4 regions of the Paenibacillus sp. J22P90 genome follow, and region 1 is predicted to be linked to each of the others. Evidence: riboswitches for the same ligand, from Rfam matches in the RefSeq annotation. Region 1 holds a riboswitch; each other region holds the start of a gene.
The links. A riboswitch is a leader RNA that binds a small molecule or an ion and turns the genes downstream of it on or off. The one in region 1 is predicted to bind cyclic di-AMP.
Positions count from the first base shown of each region.

Region 2: linked by a shared signal. The riboswitch ahead of AC58UX_RS26395 (stalk domain-containing protein) and the one ahead of AC58UX_RS10945 (hypothetical protein) in region 1 are both predicted to bind cyclic di-AMP.
Region 3: linked by a shared signal. The riboswitch ahead of AC58UX_RS26835 (ABC transporter ATP-binding protein) and the one ahead of AC58UX_RS10945 (hypothetical protein) in region 1 are both predicted to bind cyclic di-AMP.
Region 4: linked by a shared signal. The riboswitch ahead of AC58UX_RS12860 (APC family permease) and the one ahead of AC58UX_RS10945 (hypothetical protein) in region 1 are both predicted to bind cyclic di-AMP.

Region 1 covers NZ_JCAUAY010000003.1:137,813-143,816, reverse strand. The annotation lists gene AC58UX_RS10970 (ATP-binding protein) at 1-476, shown strand, start outside; gene AC58UX_RS10965 (STAS domain-containing protein) at 445-822, shown strand; gene AC58UX_RS10960 (hypothetical protein) at 1,000-1,356, shown strand; gene AC58UX_RS10955 (APC family permease) at 1,498-3,324, shown strand; gene AC58UX_RS10950 (hypothetical protein) at 3,344-3,868, opposite strand; cyclic di-AMP (ydaO/yuaA leader) riboswitch at 4,222-4,391, shown strand; gene AC58UX_RS10945 (hypothetical protein) at 4,511-4,972, shown strand; gene AC58UX_RS10940 (hypothetical protein) at 5,190-5,606, shown strand; gene AC58UX_RS10935 (potassium-transporting ATPase subunit F) at 5,734-5,811, shown strand; gene kdpA (potassium-transporting ATPase subunit KdpA) at 5,859-6,004, shown strand, end outside.
Region 2 covers NZ_JCAUAY010000009.1:201,320-207,323, reverse strand. The annotation lists gene moaA (GTP 3',8-cyclase MoaA) at 44-1,048, shown strand; gene AC58UX_RS26405 (molybdopterin molybdotransferase MoeA) at 1,078-2,400, shown strand; gene AC58UX_RS26400 (YjcZ family sporulation protein) at 2,977-3,075, opposite strand; gene AC58UX_RS26395 (stalk domain-containing protein) at 3,231-4,022, opposite strand; cyclic di-AMP (ydaO/yuaA leader) riboswitch at 4,028-4,180, opposite strand; gene AC58UX_RS26390 (PspA/IM30 family protein) at 4,392-5,018, shown strand; gene liaF (cell wall-active antibiotics response protein LiaF) at 5,149-5,811, shown strand; gene AC58UX_RS26380 (sensor histidine kinase) at 5,913-6,004, shown strand, end outside.
Region 3 covers NZ_JCAUAY010000010.1:70,210-76,213, reverse strand. The annotation lists gene AC58UX_RS26845 (DUF2705 family protein) at 70-864, opposite strand; gene AC58UX_RS26840 (ABC transporter permease subunit) at 891-1,688, opposite strand; gene AC58UX_RS26835 (ABC transporter ATP-binding protein) at 1,695-2,579, opposite strand; cyclic di-AMP (ydaO/yuaA leader) riboswitch at 2,697-2,862, opposite strand; gene AC58UX_RS26830 (AraC family transcriptional regulator) at 3,033-3,863, opposite strand; gene AC58UX_RS26825 (beta-galactosidase) at 4,006-6,004, shown strand, end outside.
Region 4 covers NZ_JCAUAY010000003.1:579,993-585,996, forward strand. The annotation lists gene AC58UX_RS12840 (nuclear transport factor 2 family protein) at 1-56, shown strand, start outside; gene AC58UX_RS12845 (polysaccharide deacetylase family protein) at 113-1,171, opposite strand; gene AC58UX_RS12850 (polysaccharide deacetylase family protein) at 1,257-2,225, opposite strand; gene AC58UX_RS12855 (YqkE family protein) at 2,237-2,497, opposite strand; gene AC58UX_RS12860 (APC family permease) at 2,543-4,378, opposite strand; cyclic di-AMP (ydaO/yuaA leader) riboswitch at 4,479-4,632, opposite strand; gene AC58UX_RS12865 (GNAT family N-acetyltransferase) at 4,867-5,313, opposite strand; gene AC58UX_RS12870 (MFS transporter) at 5,469-6,004, shown strand, end outside.

The sequences.
Region 1 (6,004 bases):
AGCGACATCAAAGCATGGAAATCCTGTTGCCATGTCTACCGAGATCGGAACGAATTGCTATGGCAGCAGTGGAACCCTTTATGGATTCGCTTGGACTGTTAAAGGATAGGCTGGAGGATATTCAGACTTTGGTTTCTGAGGCATGCCTCAATGCCATTGAACATGGGAATCGTTCGGATGTGAAAAAGACATGTGTGATGGTGTTTCATTATGAACGTGGCATCTTCATTATTCGTGTGTACGATGAGGGTGGTGGGCATAATTGGAAGGGGATTTCTGCATTTCAAGATATCATGAGCGTTATGGAAAGTGAACGTAATCCGCGCGGCTGGGGGCTTCAGATTATTAATCAATTAGCGGATTCATGGCGATTTCATAAAGATAGAGGTCTTTCGTATATTGAAATGAAGTTAAATATGAATACGAGCGTGGGAGAGGATCACGATGGAGCAGGATCTGAAGTTATCAACTCATAAAAAGGAAGATATTTGGTGTGTGACCTTGAGTGGCGAGCTCAATAGGGATGGGGAGAATCTCATACTGCAAGCGTTCCCTTGGCTTCATGGCGCCAATGATGTTCATTATATTTTGTTTCATATGGGGCAGCTCCATTATTTGAACAGCGCGGGGATTGCTGTCTTGATACGTTTCGTACGAGAGGCGCGGAAGCGGGAGTATACGATTTGCGCTTGCGGTGTTTCGAAGCATTATCAGAAAATATTTCGTATCGTTGGATTAACGAGCTATGTGGAATTGTTTGAGGATGAGTATACGGCGTTAGAGACACTTCAAACCAGAATTTTAAATCATTTACGAAATTGAAGGGTAATGATTTGGTAAGTGCGCCATTATACAATACATGTAAGTTGAATTGAGGAGCTTGACGCATAGGAAAGGGTGGAGAGTATGTATGACATTCATTGGAGCGGGATGAATCGAATGCGATGCAAGATCGACAGCTAGATGCTTTAAAAAGATACTTTAAAATATGTAATATGCATGCTACAATCGACAGGCTTTTTACTAGTTCTTCGTTATAATAAGTCCATGATCGTATATGAAGCGAAACGGACTTCGTGGGAGGACGAATCTACCTTGGAAAAGAAAGAGTGGTCAAACGATTTAAACGAGGAAGAGGCATGGATTCAATTAATGAAGACGGCTCGTGATTACGGATTGGACATGGATCAAGTAAGAGGGATGTTGACACAATTAACAGAGAAGAAAACGGATCCAAGTGCAGCCGTGGATCAATTGTCTAATCCAGGAATGTTACGAATTCCAAAGCATCGTGCACCAGAGTATCGGAAAAATGAGAAAAGCGGTTTTTTTTATGAAGTCCGATACAATCTGTAGCATAAAGAGAGGCGACTGATCAAAGTGATCAGTCGTTTTTTGTTACTGTTCAAGCTAATTTCCAATATTTATAATTTTTTTTCAGAAATAGGGCAAAATGAAACCAACTTACACATATCACATCTGGGTGGTGTACACACATTGTTGTCTGATCTGAAGCGATTGTTAATTGGTCACCCTCTGAAGTCCCACGAATTGGGGGAGCAGAAGCTTAATAAAAAGAAGGCCCTGGCCATTCTTTCATCGGATGCCTTGTCCTCGGTTGCTTACGGACCTGAGCAGATTCTGATCGTGTTAATCACGGTCAGCGCGGCCGCTTTTTGGTATACAATCCCCATAGCTTGCGGTGTTCTGTTTCTATTGTTAGCTCTTATTTTGTCGTATAGACAAATCATCTTTGCCTATCCACAGGGGGGAGGTGCCTATGTCGTCTCGAAAGAGAACCTAGGTATGAATGCCGGGTTATTCGCGGGCGGCTCCTTGCTGGTCGACTACATCCTAACCGTAGCGGTAAGTATATCCGCGGGGACAGATGCGATCACATCGGCATTTCCTAGCCTTCACTCGTATACAGTGCCAATCGCGCTCTCGCTTGTACTCTTTATTACCATTCTCAATCTGCGCGGAATCACGGAGTCAGCCTCGATCTTGGCGTATCCCGTGTATTTATTTGTGGTGGCGCTGTTTATCTTGATAGGCGTCGGTTTGTACAAAATTTTAACAGGGCAAATCTCCCCTGATTTGCATGCTCCCTTGGGGACATCGGTTTCGGGGATTTCCTTATTCATCTTGTTAAGAGCGTTTTCCTCGGGAAGCTCAGCCTTAACCGGGGTTGAGGCCATATCCAATGCTATTCCCAACTTCAAGGAGCCTGCCCCGCGAAATGCTTCTAAAACCTTGATCGCCATGGGCTTGCTATTGGCTATTTTGTTCGCAGGCATCATTTACTTAGCTTACTATTATGGCATTGCACCGGAGGAAAAGGAAACCGTCGTTTCGCAAATCGCAACGGTGACATTTGGGCGTAACGTGATGTATTATATCGTCCAAGGTACAACGGCCATGATTCTTGTTCTCGCAGCAAACACGGGATATTCCGCGTTTCCCTTGTTGGCGGTGAATTTAGCGAAGGACAAGTTTATCGCTAGAATGTTTACGATGCGTGGAGACCGATTGGGGTATTCGAACGGGATTATTTTTCTAGCGGTTACCTCGATGCTGCTCATCATCATATTTAAAGGGCAAACCGAGCAGCTCATCCCCCTCTATGCGGTCGGTGTATTCATCCCTTTTACGCTTGCACAGACTGGCATGTTGATGAAATGGATAAGGGAGAAGCCTGGTGGCTGGCTACTTAAATTAACCATCAATTTGGTCGGCGCTTTTATGAGCTTCATTGTCATGATGATTTTCTTCATCACCAAGTTTGGTCAAGTGTGGAGTGTGCTGATTTTCCTTCCACTGATCGTTTTCATTTTTCATCAAATCAAAAAACACTACGATGCTGTCGGCGAACAATTACGCCTCTCCTCTTGCGAACCAGCGATTCCGATTGAAGGGAATGTCATGATCGTGCCTGTTGCGGGCTTTACGCATGTGGTCGAGAATTCACTGAACTACGCCAAATCGCTATCGCCGGATCAAATTATCGCGGTATATGTGGCTTTTGAGCGGGACGATGAGAAGCAGTTTGAAGAGAAATGGAATAAATGGCAGCCGGATGTTCGGCTCGTCACCTTGCACTCTCATTATCGCAGCATCGTTCATCCATTGACGAAATTTATTGATACAGTGGAACATAAAGCTTCAGAATCGAATTACCGGGTAACGGTGATTATCCCGCAGTTTATCCCGAAGCGGAATTGGCATAACATTCTTCACAATCAATCGAGCTTGTTGATCCGAGCGTTCCTGCTGTATAAGCGGAATCTGATTGTGACGACGGTGCCTTATCATTTGAAGAAATAGTGTATGAAAAGGGCAGTCCTTACTTCACAGTAGGGCTGCCTTTTTTCAATAGGGTTTCCATCAGATGCTCTTCACTCACCCGCTTCATGAACGCATGAAGCTCTTGTTCTGTTTCACATACGGCTGCATGTTCCAACCAAACAAAAAACTTCTTCTTAAGAATGGCTGAAGCATGAAGGGGGTATGTCTCCCGAGATTTAATAATATACAAGCCTGGGGAAACTTCATTCCACGGTGACTTGAAAATGGTACGAATCGATAATCGAGTCCGATTCTCCCAATCTTGTTTTTTCTGCTTGTTCCTTATCGACTGATACATCCTCATAATGATCTGCTCATCGGATATTTGGATCCATTTGGATAATCCAGTTTGGATCACGTTTTGAGTGATTTCGGACTCTTCTCTAGCAAACCAGTATCCGACAATAATGGGGAAACGGTTATCCTCTTCTTGCCATAAGACACCAAACCATTCGTAATCCAAATCAATCGGATTCAATAAATGAGGGAGGATCCCTAAATAATATCGAGGGGAGGTAGTCATGACATTGCTCCTTCTGACTCATTGGTCGGTCTTAGCTTGATGAAAGCCATCTAATAGTTAACATTGTATGATTGAACCTTATAAAAAGGGGGTAAAGAATAATTAGCAAACGTATAAAAAAATGATAAAAACGCAATTTCACTAATTTTCTCAAAGCCGAGAGGTCATAGGGCCAATCTTTACGAACTGGTAAAAACGGAAGCAAGCCGAAGCATTTCTATCGAAAATGCATGTGATTTATTAATGGGCGCGCTTTCATAAACATTAAAGGCCACAGATTGCGAAATAATTGCCTCAAGCGTATTTTACATTCATGTGTAATCGGCGTAACATTCGTTTCAGCAACAACATAAAGATGCAAAACGCTGAGTTCCCGCAAGGGAAACGGGGGAACCAACCGAAGCTGATTCCATGTAGAATCGGTTTCTCGGGGTGAATCTAAAGCAAGATCAGCTTGCTAAAGTAGGGCACTTCCAAGCCCGAATCCGACAGCTAACCTCGTAAGCGAATTGGGAGAGAACGACCTTCTTTTCGTGGTGTCCACAGCGTGTTTGATCACGCTGCTTCGAAGCCCGAGAGTAGAGATTCTCTGCTCTTTGGCTTCTTTTTTGTTGTTCACAAAATGAGGAGAGTGAGTCTATTATGTATCCCGAACCCCTGACTCTAGTAAGAGAATCAGATGAATGTACGAAGGAATGTAAGATTTCCCGCATTGAATGTTTTCAATTTGATTGTGAATTATCCGATAAATTGCAGCTTGGACATGGCACGGACTGTCATTGCGGTTTACTGACGATTTCAACGAATGTTGGAACATGCGGTTTAGGTCAATTCGTGATTCCATGCGGCAACCTAAAAGGGGATTTCGTCCAATGGGCGTTGGTTTTCCAGAAGCTCAAAGGTCTAACTCTTCAGGACGGTTTGCAGTACGTTCATCAGAAGCAAGAGGCATGGGGAGAAGTACGAACACAATTAATGGCATCTGCACTAACGAATTTATTTGAAAAGCTAGAGAACTCATCAACTGCAACAGTACAAGAACAACCTTGCCTATCTGATCGCACTTATTTATTTGAGCATTCTGGGGCGTATATCTCTTTCTAAGAGAGACGCTAGATAGAAAATGAAAGAGCACCTCTTTCCATTCGTGATACGAGTGGGAGAGGTGCTCTTTATCTTAACTAGGATTGGCTGGAATGGGTTCTTCATCAATCAGAATAAAAATATTTTTATACTTTTTTTATACGGACACTACAGATTCTTTACCCCCTTTTTATACAGATCGGCGTTACAATGTTTCAGGAAAGGGGGCGGTGACGTCATGCAAAGTGATTTTTTGCTGATCGCTGCGCCAACCAAGGCAGGCGAGGCGTTTATGAAATATACGAAATTGGTTGGTCTTCCTTTTGTTGCATTAACGAACAACAAGATGGAGAGAATCAAGTTAGAAGGTCAAGGAGTGAAGCAAATTATCCAAGTGGATACGACGGATTCAGGGGCGTCCTTCATTCCAGACTTTCCGATTGGGAATGTCGTTCTGTTCGAGGATAGCTTACCTTTATATTGCAGGTATATCCAGATATGCCGTAGTTGGACCTCCAAATCCATTTATGTCATCACACAAAGCGTGAATTACCGGTTGATTTACAAAGGACTGGGTGCTGATTATATCATTTATTCGAATAATGGTGATGTCAAATTTCTAATCTCATCCCTTAAAACAAACAAAAGATTGTGATTCTGTCTGATTTGAAGGAGGTGTGTCATGTTTAACGATGTAACGATGATTCTATTATTTGCAGTAAGCTTTCTAGGATTTTGGGGATTTGCGAAATATTGTGAAAAAGCGTAAAGGAGGTAACCATATGATCGTTATTGGACTCATTGGATGTGCCATTATGGTATATCTCGGTTTTGTTTTAGTAAAGCCTGAGAAATTTTAATTGTAGAATATGAGCTTATGTAAGCAGGGGGAGAACCTACTATGGGTATGGGATTGTTACAAGTAGTCGTCACACTAGGGATTATCATGCTTTTGGTAAAGCCTGTGGGAAGTTACTTGGTCAAAGTTTTCGGCTATGAAAAGAGTGGCCTTGATCGTGTTTTTGGTCCTTTCGAGCGTGTATCTTATCGCAT
Region 2 (6,004 bases), on a different contig from region 1:
CAGAAAATATGCCATAATGGACAGAGAGAGAAGGTGAACACCTATGCCAAAACTGCTAATGGATCGTTTTGGGCGGATGCATGATTACCTGCGCATCTCAGTGACAGATCGTTGTAATTTGCGTTGTGTATATTGTATGCCGGAAGAAGGCATGGAATTTGAGCCGGATGAGAAGTTGTTAACTTTTGAGGAAATAACAGAGATCGTCCGTGTATTAGCTGGACTTGGTGTTCGCAAATTGCGATTAACCGGCGGAGAGCCACTGGTACGTAGAAACCTAGAGCAGCTAATCGGCATGCTATCACAGATTCCGGGCATTGAAGATATAGCCTTAACGACGAATGGGATTTACTTTGCATCGCGGGCTGAAAAGCTTCGAGCAGCAGGGTTAACGCGTGTCAATATTAGCTTGGATTCACTAAAAGCGGATCGTTTCTCATTGATCACGCGTGGCGGGGATATTCGGCGCGTATTGGCCGCTATTGAAGAAGCTTATCGTGTAGGCATTACGCCGATTAAGCTGAATGTTGTGTTAATGAAAGGCATTAACGATGATGAAATCGCTGATTTTTTACAAATGACGATTGATCGCCCGATTCAGGTGCGATTTATAGAATATATGCCGATCGGTCATCAAGATGAGGATTGGAAAAGCCGTTACCTTTCGCTTACGACAGTTCTAGAACGTTGCAAGGAAATGGGCTGGGAGGCGAAAGCTTCCGACGCGGTTTATGGTAATGGCCCTGCACAAAACTATCGCATTGAGGGTGCATTAGGTTCTTTCGGTCTGATTCATCCGATCAGCGATCACTTCTGTGAAACCTGCAATCGACTGCGACTGACGGCAGATGGGAATATCAAGCCATGTTTATATTGGTCGGATGAATTTAATGTGCGAAAATATATCGGTGATGATGCTGCGGTGGAAGATTTGTTCTTCCGTGCGCTGGATATCAAACCACAAAATCATGAGATGGCTCAGGCTTTGATGAATGAGGAACAGTCGCATACACCAACTGTTCGTAGAATGTCGCAAATCGGCGGCTAGCTAGAGGGCATGGGAGGCATCGGAAGCACGTGAAGCAAGCGAATAGCGAAATCAAGCATCGGAAGCAAGGTAACAGCGAGATGAACCATGGGAAGCAAGGTAATAGCGAAATGAGCCTAAGGTTTGGCCGTCACGTTGTATCCGTTGAGGAGGCGCGTGCTGCACTTTTTGGGTACGTTAAACCCATGGAAACGGAGATTGTTTCGCTGCAGGCGTCCTTTGGCAGACGATTAGCGAAGGACATTTATGCGGATCATGCTGTACCGCATTTTCGCAGATCGGGTGTGGATGGGTATGCGGTTCGCTCCCAGGATATCGCTGAGGCGACGCCGGATGCTCCGACTGTTCTTCATGTGATCGAGAGAATTCCAAGCGGTACGATGCCTCAGCAGACGATTCGGATAGGAACTGCCGCGCGGATTATGACGGGAGCTCCGGTTCCGGATGGTGCAGATGCCGTAGTGATGCTGGAGATGACGGATTCCTTGTCAACTGACGACGCCAAGGTGAGGATTAAGAAGAATGTGCAAGCGGCGAGTAATATTACGCCAATTGCAGGTGAAGTTGCCCGCGGAGAGCTCGTGATCGCACGAGGAACTCGGATTGGTCCAGGGGAAGCCGCGATTTTGGCGACTTTCGGATTCGCAGAGGTTGAGGTGTACCGAAAGCCTAGGGTGGCTATTTTTTCAACGGGATCAGAGCTTCTACATGTCGAACAGGAACTCCAACCAGGTAAAATACGCAACAGTAACAGCTACATGCTGGCGGCTCAAGTGGAAGCTATTGGGGGATCAGCTCTAATCATGCCGGCACTATCGGATGATCCTCAGCAGGTGGAGGCTTCACTGGAGGCCGTGATGGTTGATGTCGATCTTATTCTAACGTCAGGCGGCGTCTCTGTTGGCGATTACGATGTCCTTGTTGATCTATTCGGTCGATTCGACGGAAAGTTACTTTTTAATAAAGTAGCGATGCGACCAGGTACGCCAACGAGTGCTGCACTATGGCGAGGAAAGCTGCTACTAGCGCTGTCCGGTAATCCGGGAGCATCGTTTGTTGGATTCGAGCTTTTTGCTAAGCCTGTCATTCACGCGATGTTGGGCAACCAGCATCCTGTGGCGGAAGAGTTTACAGCCTTTTTGGATGTTCCATACGATAAACCCTCTGCCTATCCACGTTATATTCGTGGGACAACGCGCATCGAAGCAGGTACCCTATGGGTCAAACCAGCAGGTATTGATAAGTCGAGCATCATGGTGTCGATCAAAGATGCGGATTGCTTGATTTGGTTGCCAGCAGGTGGACAGGGTTTTCGGCGCGGGGATTGTGTGAAGGTTTATGGGACTAGATGATGTAGAGATAGTAGTGAGAGATAACAACGAAACAGCAACGAGATAACAAAGTGGACTTTTACTTTTTACGTGGAATTATAAATGATATATTATCGAACGATTGGCGCCACAAGTAACCTTCTGATAGGAGGTTACTTGTGGCTTTTTTTGTTGAGTAGCTAAGGTTTGGAGGCTGAAGGGGGCGGTGGGAGTAGATAGGTAGAAACTGCCGTTAGTTCGATTTATCCGAACTAAATTGGGGACTTCAATCTAAAATTGGGAAATAGTTCGATTCTGCCGATCTATTTCCCGGTTTTTCAGGCGAGTGGGTTGTTATTGGCGATTTAGTTCGGTTATTTAGGTAGGACTAATCGAGAAAAGATGGTGCGGATGGGGGGATTAGTTCGGTAAATTTGGACTAAAGTGGGAACGGGAAGAGGAAAGGAGCTTAAACTCGCAAGCCGCGGCTCCCTAGCCTCGTTCCTGCTAGGCTCCCTAGACCCGTCCCAGCTGCTCACGAAATAAAACCCACCTGCCAAAGCTCTAAAGAGCTTTAACAGGCGGGCTATTTGTATAAAGCGAGTTGGGGTATAAGTCCTAGTAGAAAGTAGCAAGAATGATGACCAACAACACATAAAGAACAAGAATTACGCCCACAGAATTTCCGTATCCTGGCGTTCCAACTACAGCTGACATAGTATCCCCTCCGGTTTTTAATTAATATGGGTTAAACACTATATATCATATGAAGGCGGGAGCCCCGGTGATTGGACGAATGCCCTCTTTTCATGGGAACATTCACCTACGACAAAAAGCTGCGCTTGAGAAATTTCTCAAGGCAGCTTCTTTATTTAATTTGGCAGGTGATACACTTTAATTTTTTGAATGCCAAAGCTTCGTAGGGATTTTCTTGAACCTGGGATGAAGATATCCATTCGGTTTCCTTTAATAGCTCCACCGGTATCCGTCGCATACACGTACATGCCCCCAGTAGGAAGACCGCTATACGAATAACCTTCAATATAAAGCTTAGTGCCTAGTGGAATAACGTTTGGATCAACAGCAACGGTGCCGATCGCAAGGGGGTTGCCCATGTAATCAAAGGCTCCGTAACCGCCATTTTCGGAAGGATCTGCTGAATAAGCGGTAGATTCAAAAATTTCATAGTCTGGCGCATGATTGCCGCCATCTTTGCTTAGGATCGCTAGATTGCTGCTGGCATCCCATTTTACAGGAATTCCTGCGGCTGTTGAAAGAAAACGAAGAGGCACATAAACGCGTCCATTTTGAAATTGGGAAGCTCCATCTAGGACAACAGGTTCGTTGTCGATGCTGGCTTCTTTTTGACCGGATACCAAGGAAATCGTATGTTTGTCGTTATTTAGGGTTACTTTGATTTGATTTCCGTCTTTTTGCCAGTTCACGGTATATCCTAGCTTCTCGGTTACGAACCGAAGCGGAACTTGGGTCGTTTGGTTGCCATCCAGAAATGGCTGTGCATCAGGAAAATGAATCAGGTCATCATTGACTTGCACTTTCACTTTCATCTCTGCTGCTTGCACGGAAAATGGGGAAAGAAAGCCCCCTGCCAATACTGCTAGTGACACAGCAAGGCTAGTTAGCCCTTTGGTAAGCTTATTCAATTCGTATATCCTCCTTCAATGAGCCTTCGAGGTTAGTTGACGGGTTCGGGAAGAAGGTTCTCCCTAGTCTGCTCCAAGCTGAAGCAAATATTCACCCCAAGTATTTCGTCCCCCGTACCAGTGCCTAATTTATGCACCAGACTCGGCTTCAAATATTTTATCACTGCAGGTAGGCTCGAACAACGACCAAATTATGGGTAAGCGAATAATACTGGACTTAGGTCTAGGTTCAAAAACAGTCGATAGTCGGTTTTAGACTTCCTGTAATTGAGCTACGATAGGAGTATGATGAAGCGATGAGGGGCGATTGACATGAATAATAAGAATCGGGAAATTGATCCTACTAATATATTTGATCGTATAGGCAAAATGGCAGAAACCGTCTGGCAGGAGACCATCGGGAAAACAAACCCAGGCGCCTATATGGACGGTGCCATAGCAAGGCTGGAGGAGCGCTACGACGACGCGCTTCAGGCAACGATTACGCTACGCAGCTACATCGCGCGAGCGGAAGAGATGGCGAAGCTGCGCGGCGAGCAAGCCGAGCTGGCGATGCGCGCCGGCGAAGAGGATCTCGCGCGGCTCGCCCTGCAAGAGAAGCTGCGCGAGGAAGCCGCAGCTGAGCACTACCGCGCGCAGTACGCGAGCAGCCAGGACTTGTGCCTGGCGATCGCAGAGGAACTGCGCGAGCTGCGTGCCGGGCACGCAGCCGAGGGCGTGCAGCCGAGCGGCGGGCTGCACAGCAAAGAAGCTCGCGACACATGGCGCGAGCTCGAGATGACCGGCCGCGAGCTCGGCCGGGAGGCGCTGCAGGGGCTCCGCGTAGCGGGCCGCCTGTCGAGGGAGACGCTGAAGGAAGCCGGAGGCAACCTTCAGCACGAGCTGCGCTCGCTGCGCAGCAAGCTGCAGCAGGATTGGCAGCAGGAGCAGCGCGCGCGCGACCAGCACAATCAGTACAACCCACATGACCCGCACGACCCGCGCAACAGAAAATAGCCAGGATCGTGACCTCCATCGAAGCAAAGCCTTGCGGGATAAGGATTTGCTGCTTGGAGGTCGTCCATTCTTATGGTATGCTAGGAAACGTATGAACGAAAGAGAATTGGCAGCCAGAGGAGGTGCATCGATGGGAGAAGAAACGAAAAATAACCGCAGCCGGAATACAGCGCTTGTGCTGATTGGAGCCGGTGTTTTTTTGCTTCTGGAACATACCGTTGGCTTTTTTCCCATTCTCGCTGTTTTCCTCATTCTGCTGGGCGTTCATCGTGTTCATTCGCGGAAAGAGCGTAAGGGATATGTGCTAATCGGGATTGGCGCCGTCATTTTATTTGGTGATCATCTCACCATTGTGATCTCGGTTGTGTTGATTTCATTAGGTTTATTTTTCATTCGATCCAAACAGGTTCATAAAGACGAGACCTACACACAGAAGCAAAAGATTGTAGATAGCATACGCCTCGGCAGAGAGCCGTGGATTCTAAGAAATACATCAACGTGGTACTTGGTGGGAGAAACGTACATTGATCTCTCGCTGGCCATCCTAGAACAAAAAGAAACGACAGTCATCCTTCAGGGCGTTATCGGAGATATTGATATTAAAGTACCTGATGATATCGGCGTTTCCGTTACATCTTCCGTCATGTTCGGTCAGCTTCATGTCGCTGAACAACGCGAAGCAGGTGTGATGAACAAAGTGGTATGGCAATCGGAGAATTATGCGTATTGCGACCATCGCGTGAAACTAGTTCTCTCTTACATCGTAGGAGATATCAAGGTTAAAGTATTGTAAGGTTTCCCATATAAAAAACTAGCTATATTTCTTAATAAATGAGACATGAGACCTTCCTTAGGGAGCGTGCTTTCATTTATTTAAGGGGGGTTCCTCACCAAGTGGACGGCTACAAACGACGATTAACGAATATGATATGGCGAAGCATGGGGGAATCAATCCTCTTTAGCTTCGCTGTTTTCGGCGCTATGCT
Region 3 (6,004 bases), on a different contig from region 1:
TCATCTCATTAATGAAGAAAGACCTTTACCGCATCCAACTATGGATAGGGTGAAAGGTCTTTTTTAACTCTATACGTGCAAATCCCGCTTCTTAAAAGAAACATAAGTAACAACCGTTAGCACAGCAATGACGACTGCCGAAATAATCACATACACGGCATCAAATCCACCGCCATACATGATATTTTTTGCCTCATAATATTTAAACGGGGTTACATATTTCAAAAATGCCAGCTTCTCATTAAAATCAATGGCAATTGATAAAATGAACGTGATGAGCATGATGCCTGTTGCAAGCGAGGCCGCCTTTTTGGAATTTTTATTAACGGCTGCAATAGCGGTACCAATGACCAGAAAAAGCAGCTGCAAAATAAACATACCCAGCATGACGATCGAGATGTCACCATTGACAGCCTCGCCTTTACTGTAAGCCCCAACAATCAACATACTCGAAATCCATGACACGAGATTAAAAATAAGGATGTTCACAAAAGCGCTCAGCAGCTTCCAACTGATGATTTGATTCCTGGACAATGGCTTCACGAATAAAAACTCAGCCGTCTTATCCCGCTCTTCCTTCGCGATAATGTTGGCCCCAAGCATTGCCGCATGGATCGTAGCCATCAACAAGAAATATAGAACCAGGATGCCGAAATAGCCGCTAGCTTTTGATAAATCTAACGCACCACCACCCATGATGACTTGGAGGGACTTTGGCATTTCTGCCATTAGATCATTAATCTGTCCGTTGGCTGCCGTTGCTTGATACTTATTCATACCACTGGCCACTAGAAAAATAAGCCCTAAGCTCCAGAAAATCATCGATTTCCGATACGTTTTCAGTTCTCTCCAAAAAATATTCACTAGCTGTTCCCCCCTCTCACCCGCAGTTATACGGCATGAACATCCTTTTTCGTATAGATGAAGTAGCTGGCTGCAATCGAAACGATGATAATCGCGATGGCCGCAATGACATAAGAGGCTTCATAACTGGCATGCGCGAGCATGTATTTCCCACTAAAATATTTAAATGGCGAGAAATATCGTTTGGCTCCCTCCCCATCTACGGCAACGATCATTCCGATTACGAAAAAGGCAAACACCGTACCAAGACTGACGGATAAGACGGCTTTTATTTTAGAAAACACGACTGAAACAATGAATCCAATAGCTAGAAACATCAGCTGGATAAACAGTAATGTGAATGAAATCAATAGAAATACGTTCACATCAAAATCAACCGTTTTGACTTGAAGCGCCATTAGATAGGCTGCAATGATATAGATCACACAGGTTATTATTAATGAAACAACTGCCGCTAATAGCTTGGAAGTCAATATTTTCGTCCGTGTGACGGGCTTCGTAAGAAGAAAGTCTGCGGTTTTCTCACGAACCTCTTTGGAGAGTATTGACGTTCCCAAAACCATGGCTTGAATGGCTCCGCAAAGCGTAATGTACATAAAGATATACATATAGAACCCAAGTAAGGTACCAAACGTTTCAATTTGAATACCTAGCGCTTTCCTGACACCTTCTGGATACCCCTCTAATATCTTGGAGAATTCAGCAAAATCCTTAGAGACCGAAGGAAAAAGGGATAAGAATAAGACGATGACAGCAATTAAGGAGCACGTCCACGTGATCGTAGATTTCCGGTAAGCTCGCAATTCATGAAGGAATATATTCATTCCGTGTTAAGCCTCCTTCTCGTAGTAGTGCATAAAGATCTCCTCTAGATCAGGCTCTTCGATCCACAGATTTTCGATTTCTATCTCCGCAATTTTTCGCATCACTTGATTAATGTTGCCTTTAAATAAGAAGCTGGTTGTCTGTCCTTGGACATCAATGTTATTGACCCCGGTCATTTTGAAAAAATGAGGGTCGAGCGCTTGCGCCGTGTCAATTTTGAACCGCTTGAAATTGTTTTCTTTTAACGTGCTGATTTTCTCAACCGTCACAATCCTGCCTTCCTTAATAATCGCGACACGATCGCATAATCTCTGTACTTCACTCAAAATGTGAGAGGAAAAAAGAATCGTTGCTCCCCTTTTATTCTGTTGTTCGAGCAATTCGAAAAACTTTTGCTGCATGAGCGGATCCAGTCCGCTTGTCGGCTCATCCAGGATGATGAGCTTCGGATCGTGCAGCAGCCCTTGGACAATGCCCACCTTCTTTTTGTTGCCCAAAGATAGATCATCGATTTTTTTCGTAACATCCAAATTCATAATTTCGGCTAACTCATGGATTCGTTTCGTGCAATCTTTCTTGTAAAAGCTAGCCGAATACTTGAGCAGGTCGATCACTTTCATGTTGTCATAGTAAAAAACTTCCGACGGCAAGTAGCCGATTTCCTTCTTAATTTCAGGCGCAAACTGGATGCAGTCTTTTCCGAAAATTTTGGCACTGCCGCTCGTTGGAAAAATCAGAGACAGCAGCGTTCGAATCGTGGTTGATTTCCCTGCCCCATTCGGTCCAATAAACCCAAAAATCTCCCCTTCTTCGATTGTAAAACTAACATCCGTAATACCTCTTGCATTCCCATAGGTTTTGGTCAAATTATTGATTTCAATAGCATGCATAGTATAGCCTCCTTGTAGCATTTATGTAACTTTTTGGGTTGATGGCATGCAAAAAGAAGCCCTAAGAGCAGAGAATCTCTACTCTCGGACTTCTTGATCATAACGAAGGCGAGGGTGCGGTTCTCTCTCAATGCACTTACGAGGTTAGCTGTCGGATTCGGACTTGAGAGCGTCCTACCTAATGCTTGTGAGCATCAGGATTCACCCCATGAAACCATGTGTTGCTTGAATGGCTTCGGTTGGTTCCCCCGTTTCCCAATTGGGAATTAAGTGGTTTCTTTTTACAAAAAATCAACTTGTCGTAATGAATCTTACGCCGATCTTTATCGAATGTAAAACGTGTATTCGCCTTTAATTATTGCAGATTTGACTTTGGCAGTCGATGAAAGCGCATTCATAGTAGAGTGACGTTGATTATCCCCTACTTTTCTGCTTATTAGTGCTTCTTAGGAATTAAGCATTATACAGCCGCCGATACTCCTGTGGCGTCAGTCCGGTATGCTCACGGAAACGCGCAATAAAGTAGCTGCTCTGGGAAAAACCAATATGCTCGGCCACTTGTTTAATTGTCCATTCGGTAGACATGAGCAGCTGCTTAGCTACAACAAGACGAGATTCAAATAGCCACACCATCGGGGTCCGCCCCATTACTTCGTGAAACATCCGGCTAAAATAATAAGTACTGAAGCCTGCCTGCTCGGCCATCTGCAAAAGCGTTAGTGGCATCGTGCAGTGCATACGAATGTATTCCGCAACCTCTCTCATTCGAGCACGCTTATCCAGTATTGTCACTGTTCCATGCGTCTCCGCACGTAAGGCAAGCTCAGCAAGCAGTTCATAGAGTTTTACGGCCAATTGCACCTCGTTCCCATCATGAGGCGATGCCAGCTCCAATAATCCCTCAGTCAGTTGTGTGAGCTTAGCTAAATCACTATACGTAAACAACCACACAGCTGAAGTGCCTTGATCGTTCAACAGCCTGTCGAGTCCCTCACCTGCAAGATGTACCCAGAATACTTGCCAGGGATCGTTCGGATCTGCCCGATACTCCTGCTCAAGACCCGCCCCGTAATAGAAGCCTTGTCCTGCTTCTAGACAAAATTCCTTCCCGTTTGCTTTAATATAGCCTTTACCGCTTAACACGATATGCAAATTGGCTTGTTGCAACTGCCCCTTAAACCGCCGCTCCTGATGTTCGGGGAATTTCGCATATTGGCCAATCATATCCGGATACACCGTGTAGTGTTTGTACATTGGCTCCGGTAATACATAGTGAATTTTCATGTGTCCTCCAAAACGCAAGAATCTGATACATGGGGCAAAATGTTAATATATACATAATATTATAAAGAAATATAATGAGTACATAAAGGATTTTAAATAACAATAAATTACTATGTCAATAGAAATGAGGATGTTGTTACTTATGGAAAAGACCATTCCAGGCGACAAATTTGATCTAGGCGTGTGCTACTACCCTGAGCATTGGGCGGAGCAACTATGGGCAGATGACTATAGGAGAATGCGGGAAATCGGCTTCACCATCGTGCGAATGGGTGAGTTTGCATGGAATATTTTTGAACCTGAAGAAGGGGTTTATGCCTTTGATCTATTCGACCGCGCGATTGACCTTGCTCACGAACATGGGCTGAAGGTCATTCTCGGCACTCCGACGGCAACTCCTCCCGCTTGGATGAGCTATAAATACCCAGAAATTCTGAATGCTACCTATGAAGGTGTGCAGTTTCAGCATGGGGTGAGACGTCACTACAATTACAGCAGCTCTGTTTATCGCGACTATTGCGCGAAGATTACCGAAGCTATGGCAACTCATTATGCGAACCACCCTGGCGTCGTAGGCTGGCAAATCGACAACGAGCTTAACTGCGAGGTAAATGTCTTCTATGCGGAGGCAGATCATGCCGCGTTTCGGAAGTGGGTACAGGAGAAGTATGGTACCTTGGACGCTTTGAACCAGGCATGGGGTGCCGTCTTCTGGAATCAGAGCTATTCGGATTGGGAGCAAGTGCACTTAACTCGCCCTGCGCCTAGTAAATCCGCTAACCCTCATCAAGCACTGGACGAAAAGCGATTTATCTCGGATAACACCATATCCTTCGCTCGTTTGCAGGCAGACATCTTGCGTGAGCTAGCACCAACTCAGTGGATCACAACTAACGGCATGTTTGGTCATCTAGATAGCCATGCCATGACGGATGAACTGCTGGATTTCTTCTCTTTCGACTCGTATCCGAACTTCTCAACCATTTGGAGCGATGCCGATCGGGAGAATCCACTCATGGACCGCAGCAATTCCAACCAGCTCACCAAGGTACGTTCGATCTCCCCCACTTTCTGCATTATGGAACAGCAATCAGGCCCTGGCGGTTGGGTGAACCGGATGGGACAACCTGCACCTAAACCAGGCCAAATGCGATTGTGGACTTATCAGTCTGTTGCTCATGGGGCGGATATGGTTCTGTTCTTCAGATGGCGAACGGCAACTTTTGGCACGGAGATTTATTGGCATGGCATCAACGATTACCATAACCGTTCCAACCGAAGGGTTGCCGAAGCCGCAACAATTGGCCGAGAATTAGGGAAAATCGGGGAGGTTATTGCTGGATCTCGTTTCACAGCGGAAGTGGCCATTTTACACGATTATGATAATGAATGGGATGGCGAACTTGACCTCTATCATGGTCCTCTAACAGGCGAGAGTGAATACAGCTGGGGGAAAGCTCTACAGTTCAGCCATATTCCTTACGATTATTTATATGTACAGAACAAGACTATCCTAGATGACCTTACTCGTTATAAAGTACTCATCTACCCGCATCCAGCCATTATGTCAGAGGAAACGGCTGAGCTGCTGAAGCAGTATGTAGCAGGTGGAGGCAAGCTTATTTTCGGAGCACGCTCCGGATATAAGGATCAACGCGGACATTGCCGCATGACGCCATTCCCTGGTGTCGTCGCGGAGCTTTGTGGCGTGACGGTCGAAGACTTTACGCTCATCGTGAAGGAAGCAGCGACACCGAACATCCGCTGGATCGATGGCGGAGCCGAAGCGAGTACACCTGCGCGTCTGTTCAACGACATTCTGCTGCCAGAGAGTGACAACGTACAGACACTAGCCGTGTTTGACAGCGACTATTATGCCGGCAAACCGGCGCTTACCCGCAACCCTTATGGCAGCGGTGAAGCCTATTATTTCGGGGCGGCGTTCAGCCGAGACGTAGCGGATGCCTTGATCCGCCGCCTTGGGCTGCAGCCTGCTACGGCAGGCTGGGCGGAGCTGCCGCCTGAGGTTGAGGTAGCAATCCGCGTGAAGCATGATCGGCGGTTTGCCTTTGTCTTGAACTACACCGACAAACCGGTCAAAGCCAAGCTTCTGCAGGAGCTGGAGGACTTGTTGGAAGGTG
Region 4 (6,004 bases), 440 kb from region 1:
ATGAAGTCCAGGATGACATCATTACGAAGGTGTGGTTTCTTAGGAAGAATCAGTAGTCGTAATCTTCATTTGAAAAAGCTGCTCGGTATCATTACCGGCAGCTTTTATCATTTTACTTTTTATGAAATTGCTTCATTTTCCACATTAAATCATCTTCTGATACATACGACGCGCCTGCATGGACTCTAAAAATCTCATTACTTCCCTTGGCATTGATCCCCTCTTTGGTCGTAAAGAAAAGGTCAAATCCCAATTCCTTTCCTACCTCAATTACGGTGTCATTATAAGCACCAAAAGGGAACGCAAGCAGACGATACTGAGGTCCAAGCTCTTCCTCTATACGATTCTCTGCCTTCAGCAGATCGCTTTTAATTCTTTTGCGATACTCGGCGTCGGTTTCTACTCTCTTTTCAGCTTCCAAATAGATAGGATTCGTAAGCATCGGCATGAGTGTACCGTTGGCATTCACCTTGACTTTATCATGATGATCGTAGGTATGCGAATAAAAACTCATCCCGTTCTGCTTCATTTCTCTCATCTGATCCCATTTAAGCCGCGGTGCTTTGGGATGATCGATGGAGTCCACAACAATAAATTTGGTAGCAGGGAAACCTACGCTAAGTAATTCCGGATACGCATAGGTATAAAAAGATTCATAACCATCATCAAACGTGATTAAAACCGCATTTTGAGGAACCTGAGCTCCATCCTTCATGAAATGAAGAAAATGCTCCATGGAGATGACGTTGTAATCTTCTTTTTTCAATCTTTGCAAGTGACTTCTAAAACGTTTAGGGGATATGGTAATCCCGTTTTCCTTTTCATCAATGTGATGATAGGTCAGAACAATGACTTTATCTTTATAATGAACCTTTTGTTTACTATAATCGACTTGATTAAAATTGAGCGCATTGACTTGACGCTGATAGGGTTGTTGCGTTTCTAGTTCCAGTTGTTGTTGTACTTGTTGTACGACTTGTTCTTCTTGTTTTACTTCCTGTAGAACCGCTTCCTCAATAGAAGGAACAGGATGTTCTTCAACCACTACTTGCTCTGGTGTTATTGTCTGATCCAGGGACTTTGGTGATATCATTGGCCATAGAGCCAAGAGACCATAGATAACGCAAGAAGCTAATAGAACAGTAAACGCCAAATTCGTTGGATTTTCCAATTTTAGTCTATTCATGCTGCAACAACCCCGTAGATGAGAATATATAAATTAGGAAGATAGTACCACGAAAGCGCTTTCTTGTAAACTATTTATTACGGGATACTAGTTCTATAGAAGCAAGCTGTACAAAACTGAATCCTGCCTTACGCAGCTCCGGTATCGCTTTGATGACGCCTTCGGCGGTATCCTTCTCTGGATGGTTCATATGAGCGAGAACGATGGCTCCATTTTGGGCCTTTATCAGCGCCTTATACACCTGCTCCGTGTTGTAGGTTGCGCCTGCATCGCCGAGCACATTGTAGCCTGCAATATCGAAGCCTAGGTCATGAACCACAGACGCTGCAACTTCATCATAGAAGGCTGTACCTGAGCGGAAAAATAAAGGACGTTTCCCCGTCAGCTTTTCAATCTGATCAGCATTGTCCTTCACTTCACGAATGACATCCGCGACATTCTTCGTTCCTGCAATACCGTATGCGGGCTTGCCTGTCACAGACAAGGGGCGATGCTCAGTTCCGTGATTTTCGATTTCAAATAAGGGATTTGATGCCAAAAAGGCAAAGGTACCCGGATTAGCAGCAATCCATCTTGCATTGATAAATAGCGTCGCTGGGATGTTTTCCTTGATCAAGTAATCGATGAGCTTCTCATCGTAACCACTGCCATCTTTGCCCCCGCAAGCATCGAAGGTCAGAGCCATGACTCGTTCCTTGGTAACGAAGTGCGTGCGCACGCCTGAGAGATTCTCGCCCCACTTCGTTGGGATGCTGGCTGCATAACGGTCGATCAGCGCCTTGTCCAGCGATGCAAAGGCCAGAACGGACGCGGGAGCTGTCGTGTCAGCACTAGGCGCAGGCGATACGTTAGTCGGTGTTTCTGCTGGTTTCGGTGTTTCTGTTGCTATTGGCGTTGGCGTTTCCATTACTGCTGGTTTTTCCGTCGCAGTTTCTGTCGCCGTCACAATTCCAGGCTCCGACGAGGCCGTTAGCGAAGTCGTAGGACTCGCACACCCTGGAAGCGCTACCAATGCAACAACAAAGAAAAGGAGGCACATCGTGCGCCCCCTCATTTGTGTTTCCGCCAGTCTAATTTGCTTTTCTCTAGCTGATAAGCAAAATCATTTTCAAGACGTTTCTCTTCTGCCTTACGAGCCGCTTCTACACGAGCTCTCTCTGCGTCCTTCTTCGCTTGCTCTTCCGCTTTCATCGCGTCAGCCTGGGCTTTGAGGCCTTCCAAAATCTCAGGACGCAGCAAGTCCTTGAGTGTTGCGGGTTTATCTTGCACGCTAGCCGCAGCTGGCGTCATTTTTGCTTTCTTTTTCACCATAATAAGGTCACCTCGTCTGCATGTTCTCCCTATTATTGTACACGTCTATTGATGTAAATGATACGGCACTGTTGCAACAACGATATCCTTGTCGGCTTGCAGCTTCGAACGGATACGCGCCGCAGACTGATTGTGGAGCAGACGGTGCCACCATTTTTTCGGCATGAATTGTGGAAGAATAACCATGATCGACTGCTTCTCCGACACGTGTGTGTCGATGCGGTCAATGAATTCGGCCAGCGGCTTCAGGATCGTTCTATACCGCGATTTGAACACAACCAGTCGAACACCCGGGTCCCAAATCTGCCACTTCTCCTGCATCGATTCTTCGTCCTCATCGGAGAAAGAAACATAGAACGCGATGACGTTAGGCGAGAGCGATTTGGCATAGTTCAGGGTTTGCTCAACAGCTTTATGAATCCCGGCCACGGGTACGATAATGACGGGTTCTTTCGTACAAACGCGGTCTTGTGTGATATCAATGCGCAGCTGGTTGGCTACATCATCGTAATGGTGACTGATTTTCGTAATTAACCAGAGAAGAATCGGTGTCACGATAATGACGATCCAAGCACCCTCGCTAAATTTTGTCACAGAGAAAATGATAAGAACTGCAAAAGAAACGATGCCGCCTAGTCCATTGATGATCAATTTCCAGACCCAACCGGCTACGCGCTCCTTTAACCATTTACGAACCAAACCTGCTTGAGCTAGTGTAAAAGATAAAAATACGCCGATCGCATACAACGGAATAAGTGCATCGGTCTTCCCTTTAAAGCCGATCAGAAGCAGACTCGCCAGCACACCAAGCGTGACGATGCCGTAATGATACGAAAGACGATCTCCACGGAAGGAGAACATACGCGGAAAGTTTTTGTCCTGAGCCATGATCGATGCCAAAATCGGAAAGCCGTTAAAGCTCGTATTGGCAGCGAGCACGAGAATAAGCATCGTAGCGATTTGCGTCGCATAATACATCACGCCACGGCCAAAAGCTTGCTCCGTCACCATCGATAGCACGGAAGTATGCCCGTTATGATCCGGGGCAATCCCGTATCCTAAGGCAATAAGGGTTACGCCCCCGAACACGATGGCCAATAGGCCGCCTAAGGAGATGAGCGTACGTTTAGCATTTTTGACAGAAGGCGTTCGGAAATGCGGGACAGCATCAGAAATTGCTTCGATTCCCGTCACGGCTGAACAACCGGAAGAGAATGCTTTGAGAAGTACGAATAACGTTAATGAGTTCGTCGCAGCACTTGGTACGAATTCAATGGCATGCGTATTGAGGGAGCCGGTCATCATATCGAAGATACCTTTCCCTACTAACAACAGGATACAAAAAATAAAAAAGTACGTTGGAATCGCAAATACGGTTCCTGATTCAGATGTACCTCGTAAATTAATCCAAACCATAATCCAAACTAGAAAGATTGTAAGTGGTACGATATACGGCACCGCCGAAGGAAAAGCCGAAGTAATCGCCTGCACACCGGCTGAGATCGAAACGGCCACGGTCAAGGTATAATCGATTAGCAGTGAGACACCAGTAAGACGTCCCCATACCATGCCTAAATTCTCTTTGGTAACCATATAAGCGCCGCCACCCATGGGGTAGGCTTCAATCACTTGTCTATAGCTCAGCACGAGCAATAAAATCAAGGCGATGATGGAAATCGCAATCGGCAAGGAGAATGCAAATGCAGCAATCCCTACCGTCGCGAGTTCTAACAGAATTTGCTCTGTCCCATACGATACAGAGGATAAGGCATCCGATGAAAGGATGGGGAGAGCTTTCCAGACGGGCATTTTCTCCGACTCAATCTCGCTCGACTTTAGCGGCTTACCAAACACAATTTTTTTTAATGAATCACTTGTCATTCGTGGTCGTTCCTCCAATAAATTGCTAATCTCAACGTTCTCATTTGAAAAATGGACGCAAAAAAACACAAGGAATGACCTTGTGTTTTAAACACATGTTCTCCTTTCTCACGATCGCTTACGAGGTTAGCTGTCGGGTTCGGGCCGCGAGAAATCTGCCCTAAAAGGTACTTACAAATCCGTACCGTTATTCACCCCATGTTACTCGTGGTTCCCCCGCTTTTCTTAAACAGAAAATTAAGCGAAATATTCAACTGTTCATGTACGTGTTGAATACTACTCTCTTCTACTCACATAGTAAAGGTGGGAATAAACGTAAAAAGCTCTCTTCCACCTCGCGATTGCTCCAATAATTCGCTTACAATTATATGATTCGTTGATTATCTTCCATTTTCGTAGGTACTCTGGGTATTTCGCAAAAATGAAGGAGGACATACCGACAATTGAAATCACGCCAGCTAATGGATGTCGGCATCCCTTATACACTTTTATACAATCGTGTAATTCACCCAATCTATGCGAGTGCCGCCCATTTTATCAAAAAACTGTTGTGCACGATAATTGTCCGGTGCTGTGATCCATGACATGTAGGCAAAGCCGTTTTCTTTGGAATACGTTTGGCACTTCCGGAATAAGTCTTCTTCTGCAGCAGTTTCCCGAAATGGTTCGAGAAAGAAGAGGTCATTCATGATCGTGATAGGACTAGCTTTCATCGAACTCCAGGCAAAATATAGCGTTGCAAAGCCAATAAGATCGCCATCTTTGACGGCTACAAACTGGATACCCCCTTGCTCCTGGAGCAAGGTGCTGATCAGTCGATGAAGATCTGCCGACTCAGGCCGCGGCTTCTTATAAAAACCTACAATATAGGCAACCATAAGCTCTGTTAATGCCTCTACATCCTTCATTTCAGCTCTTCTTATTATATGATCCATATGATTCCCCTCCATCATTTCATGAATAATAATACATATTAAAGAATAAATATTCAATTGCAAATTATTTATCCACTACCAATTCATTGACACACCGAATTCACTATGCTAAACTGTAACAAATTATATTATAGTTATAGATCGGAAGGTGTACTATGTCAAACAACGCAACCACTTCTAATATAGAAACAACGCATGATCAAACCGAGGTAAATAGCCGCTTGCGGGAAACCCCGGTCTCTTGGCTGCTCTGTTTTACTATAGTACTTGTGATCATGAACACGATGATGTTCAATCTCGCTCTACCCAAAATTGCCGTCCAGTTCGAGCTCAGCCCCTCAACGGCATCGTGGATTGTCACGGGCTATTCGATCATTTTTGCGATATCTTCAATCACCTATAGCCGTTTGTCCGACTTTGTCCCTATGCGGAGGCTCTATGTCATTGCCCTGCTTTCGCTCGGCGGCGCATCGGTCCTAGGACTTTTCACGGACAGCTTCGGACTGTTGCTGCTGACGAGACTAATTCAGGCGTCCGGCGCGGGTGCGATCCCTTCGCTCGGTATCGTTCTCGTCACTCGCTACATTCCATTATCACGTAGAGGCAGAGCCATGTCGCTCATCCTATCCGCGGCTTCATTAGGCCTAGGACTCGGTCCGGTCGCCGGCGGCTCCATCGTGCAGTATTTGGG